DNA from 2 places in the Bradyrhizobium sp. B039 genome. Region 1 is predicted to be linked to the other one. Evidence: riboswitches for the same ligand, from Rfam matches in the RefSeq annotation. Region 1 holds a riboswitch; the other holds the start of a gene.
What was found. Region 1 has a riboswitch for ZMP and ZTP ahead of purH (bifunctional phosphoribosylaminoimidazolecarboxamide formyltransferase/IMP cyclohydrolase). Riboswitches for the same ligand answer to the same signal wherever they lie in the genome.

Region 1 (2,196 bases):
CGGTGAGGCCCGGCGCGCGCGGGTCGGGCAGGCTGCCCGCGAGCAGCAGGCGGAGGTTCTTGCGCGCGCCGATGATCGCGATCGCTTCCTCGCTGGCGTCGGGCGCGATGATCACCTCGGTGAAGATCTTCGTGATCTCGCGCGCGGTGTCGGCGTCGAGCGCGCGGTTCATCGCGATGATGCCGCCGAACGCCGAGGTCGAATCGCAGGCGAGCGCTTTGCGATAGGCGCTGACGAGGTCGGAGCCCTCAGCGACGCCGCAGGGATTGGCGTGCTTGACGATGACGCAGGCCGCGGTGCGCTTGGCGTCAAACTCGCCGATGCACTCGTATGCCGCATCGGTGTCGTTGATGTTGTTGTAGGAGAGCTCCTTGCCCTGCAGCTGCCGTGCGGTCGAGACGCCCGGGCGCTTGTCGGGAGTCGCATAGAATGCCGCGGTCTGGTGCGGGTTCTCGCCGTAGCGCAGCGACTGGATCAATTTGCCGCCGAAGGCGCGGAAATCAGGTGCGTCGATCTCGAGCTGCCGGTTGAACCAGTTCGAGATCGCGGCGTCGTAGGCCGCGGTGCGCGCATAGGCCTTCGCGGCAAGCCGCCGGCGCAGCTTCAGCGTGGTTGCGCCCTTGTTGGCGGCGAGCTCGTCGAGCACCGCCTTGTAGTCCTCGGCCTCGACCACCACGGCGACGTCGTCATGGTTCTTGGCGGCGGCGCGGATCATCGCGGGGCCGCCGATGTCGATGTTCTCGATGCAATCCTCGAAGCCCGCGCCTTTGTCTACGGTCGCCTCGAACGGATAGAGATTGACGACGAGCAGATCGATCGGCGCGATGCCGTGCGCCTTCATCGCATCCGCATGGTCCTTGTTGTCGCGGATCGCGAGCAGGCCGCCATGCACCTTCGGATGAAGCGTCTTGACGCGGCCGTCCATCATCTCGGGGAAGCCGGTCAGCTCGGAAACGTCCTTCACCTTGAGGCCGGCCGCGGCGATCGCCTTGGCGGTGCCGCCGGTCGAAACCAGTTCGACGTCATGGGCGGCAAGCGCCTTGGCGAATTCGATCAGGCCGGTCTTGTCGGAGACGGAAAGCAGGGCACGGGTGACGCGGCGGGGATGGTCAGTCATGAGCAAGATCCTCTGTCTTAAGGAGTGTCTATGCCCAGGCGCGCGGCGTCTTAAGTCCCGCGCTTCCCGATGGTGCTCCATCCAAGGTCGCCAGTCGCGCGAGCGAGCGCTCGATAGCAGCTTTCGGCCGTTTTCACAACGATGAGATGGGGCCGAATCGTGCGCATTTACAGCGGAAGTTCCGGCTCGCGGCGGGCGTTGCGGCGGGCATTGGTGACAGCGGGCGAAGCGGTGGAGCGGACAAAGCTCCAGCGGAGCGAGGGCGCCTGGCGGGCATCCTGCCGGACCACGATCTGCGCGGTGCGGCGCGGGCCGTCATTGCCGGCCAGGAACACGCTGTCCTCGAGATCGACCTTGTCGTCGAGCGCCTCGAAGGTCCAGACGTCGCGGTTCGGCAGCACCAGCATGACGCCGCGGGCATCCGACAGCCGGCTCGCCTTCACCGCCGGATGCAGATGGAAGCGGACCGCGAAATCGGCATCCGCACCCTTGAAACGTCCGCCTTGCGGCGGCGACAGCGTGTCCTCGCCGTCGATGCGCGCGCCGTCATTGGCGATCATCAGGACGCGGCGATGGATCGCGCCGAATTTGGCGAGATAGCCGTCATGCGACGTCGTGAGCAGCGTGCCGTTCTGAACGACCTCGCGATAGCTCTCGACCTCGACCGGGCCGCTGGTGACGGGCGAGCCATGCAACAGCCGCTTCATCGCCGACATCTCCACGAACTGGCATGAAGAGGTGTCGTGATAGGTCAGCGTCGAATGCGCCGCCGTGCTGCGCGCGAACGGCCGCCAATTGTCGCGGCCCGTGGTCGGCATCCCGCAATTGGTGACGATGCGGCTGATGCCGGAGGACAATTCGAACGACAGGCAGCCGGCATGGGCGTCGTGGCTGACGCCGGCCGGCGGTGGCGGCCCGGTGTCGATGATCAGTGTGGTCTGGCCGGCATCGAGGCGCTGGAAGCCGGTATGCGGCATGTTCGCCATTGGCGCGCCGTGGGTGTCGTCATAGGCGAGCAGCGTGGCGAGCAGGTCCGAGGGCGTTGCGCTCATGCCGTTGAACAGCGCGAAATTGCCGTC
Region 2 (2,196 bases), 2.8 Mb from region 1:
GCCGGCAAGAACCTTCGCGTTGCGCAAAACCTGCCGCGCGTAAACCTGGAAATCCGAGGTCGCCGCCTTCTTGAGCGTCACGGCAATCCCGGCCACGACGTTCATGTGAGGTCCGCCCTGCAAACCGGGAAATACGGAAGCATCGATCCGACCGGCATTTTCTTTCCGGCACAGGATGATCCCGCCCCGGGGGCCGCGCAGTGTCTTGTGGGATGTCGTCGTCATGACGTCGAAGCCGGCATCAAGCGGATTGCGCATGACATTCGCGGCAACCAATCCGCCATAGTGGCTCACGTCAGCCATCGTGAGCGCGCCAACTTCGTCGGCAATACTCTTGAATGCCGCATAGTCCAGGTCGCGCGGATAGGAGCTGTAACCGCACAACACCATCTTCGGACGCGCTTCACGCGCAATCGCGCGCAATTCGTCGAAATCTATCGCGCCGCCGTTTGACGGAGCCGTCTTGTAGCGAATGAAGTTGAACAAACGCCCCATGTGGGACACCGGCGCGCCGTGGGTGAGATGACCGCCATGGGACAGGTCCATGGCGAGAATGGTGTCGCCGGGCTCCAACAGGCCGAGATAGACGGCCTGATTCATCGGTGATCCGGAAAGAGGCTGAACGTTGGCGTGCTCGGCACGAAAAAGCGAGCAAGCGCGCTCGCGTGCGAGGCGCTCGATTTCGTCCGTATACTGCTGGCCGCCGTAGTATCTGCGTCCCGGATATCCCTCGGAATATTTATTGGTGAAGACCGATCCGAGCAGCTCAAGCACCTCCGGGTAGGTGTAATTCTCGGACGGAATCAGTTCGACGCCGTCCTGTTGGCGGCGCTCTTCCCCCGCAAGGGCGGCGGCGATCTCTTGATCGTTGATGGACAGTTCGTTGCGAAACGACGGCATGCTCGGGCTCCTCAACACGCTGTTTTTCCAGCAGATTGGTTGCCCAGGCGATCGGCGTCGGAACCCTTCGCGCTTCACCGTGGTCGATTCCACGTTAGCTCGCCAGTCGCGCGATAGGACGAATGAGCACGGAGACTCTTCGTAAAGTAAAGCTTAGCCGACCTGCGGACCTGCAGCAACTACCGGTTCCCGCAGGCCGTGCCGGTTGAGGCAACGCTCGGAGCCGCATGAGCGAAGCGACATGCGGGGTCACCTTCCCGGATATCGCTGCGCTCATCCGGGCTTCGAGGTCGAGCGTGGAAAAAAGTGAGGTGGCTACTTCAACTTCAGCCGATACGTCTCGTGGCAGTCGGTGCAACGATCGTTGATCGCGGTATAGGCGGCCTTGAGGCTCGCGACGTCGGTGATCTTGCCCTTGACCTGCGCGATCGCCTTCTGCACCGGCGGGATCTTGGAGTCGAAATCGGCCTTGTTCTTCCAGACCTTCGGCGAGGCCCCATAGGTCGCGTTCACCACGTCCTGCTTGGGATTGACCTCGAAGGTCTTGGCGATCTTGGCGACGTCGGTCTCGAGATTGGCGATCGCCTCGTCGGCGGCCTTCTGGTCGTAGGGGATATCGCCCTTGGTCATCTTCAGGATGACCGTATAGAGGCTCTTGGCCTGCGAGCGCATCAGATTATCCTGTTGAACCGCGACCTCCTGCTGCGCCATCACGGCGCCCGCGCCCAATAGCAGGGTCGTCACGACAATCATCGTCCGTTTCATTGGTTAGTTTCTCCGACTCGCAAATGCCTTGGGATTGGACCCTCCACCCGCTTCACGGGAGTCGCGATCCATCCATGGATAGAACCCCGCGCGGGGCGTTTATTCCCGCGCGGCAGGATTGTGGCTTACAGGCTGTGACGGCGACGGTGCTCGCTGATGGCGATCCACACCCGTTCCGGGGTCGCCGGCATGTCGATGTGGTCGATCTTGTACTCGCGCCAGAGCCCGTCGACGATGGCGTTGACGACGGCCGGACAGGAGCCGATCGCGCCGGCCTCGCCCGCCCCCTTCACGCCCATGGGATTGGTCTTGCATGGAACGTTGGCGGTCTCGAACACGAAGTCCGGACCATCAGCCGCCCGCGGCAGCGCGTAGTCCATGAAGGTCGCGGTGATCAGCTGGCCGTCACCGGCCCCGTAGACCACCTGCTCCATCAAGGCCTGGCCGATGCCCTGCATGGCGCCGCCATGCACCTGCCCGGCGAGCAGCAGCGGGTTGAGCGTCTTGCCGAAATCGTCGACGATCACGTAG

Region 2: another riboswitch for ZMP and ZTP. It lies ahead of glyA (serine hydroxymethyltransferase); the one in region 1 lies ahead of purH (bifunctional phosphoribosylaminoimidazolecarboxamide formyltransferase/IMP cyclohydrolase).

What each region holds. Positions count from the first base shown of each region.
Region 1 covers NZ_CP152416.1:65,593-67,788, forward strand. The annotation lists gene purH (bifunctional phosphoribosylaminoimidazolecarboxamide formyltransferase/IMP cyclohydrolase) at 1-1,117, opposite strand, end outside; ZMP/ZTP riboswitch at 1,143-1,225, opposite strand; gene AAFG50_RS00325 (heparinase II/III family protein) at 1,285-2,196, opposite strand, start outside.
Region 2 covers NZ_CP152416.1:6,175,974-6,178,169, forward strand. The annotation lists gene glyA (serine hydroxymethyltransferase) at 1-900, opposite strand, end outside; ZMP/ZTP riboswitch at 935-1,020, opposite strand; gene AAFG50_RS29420 (cytochrome c) at 1,216-1,665, opposite strand; gene AAFG50_RS29425 (xanthine dehydrogenase family protein molybdopterin-binding subunit) at 1,791-2,196, opposite strand, start outside.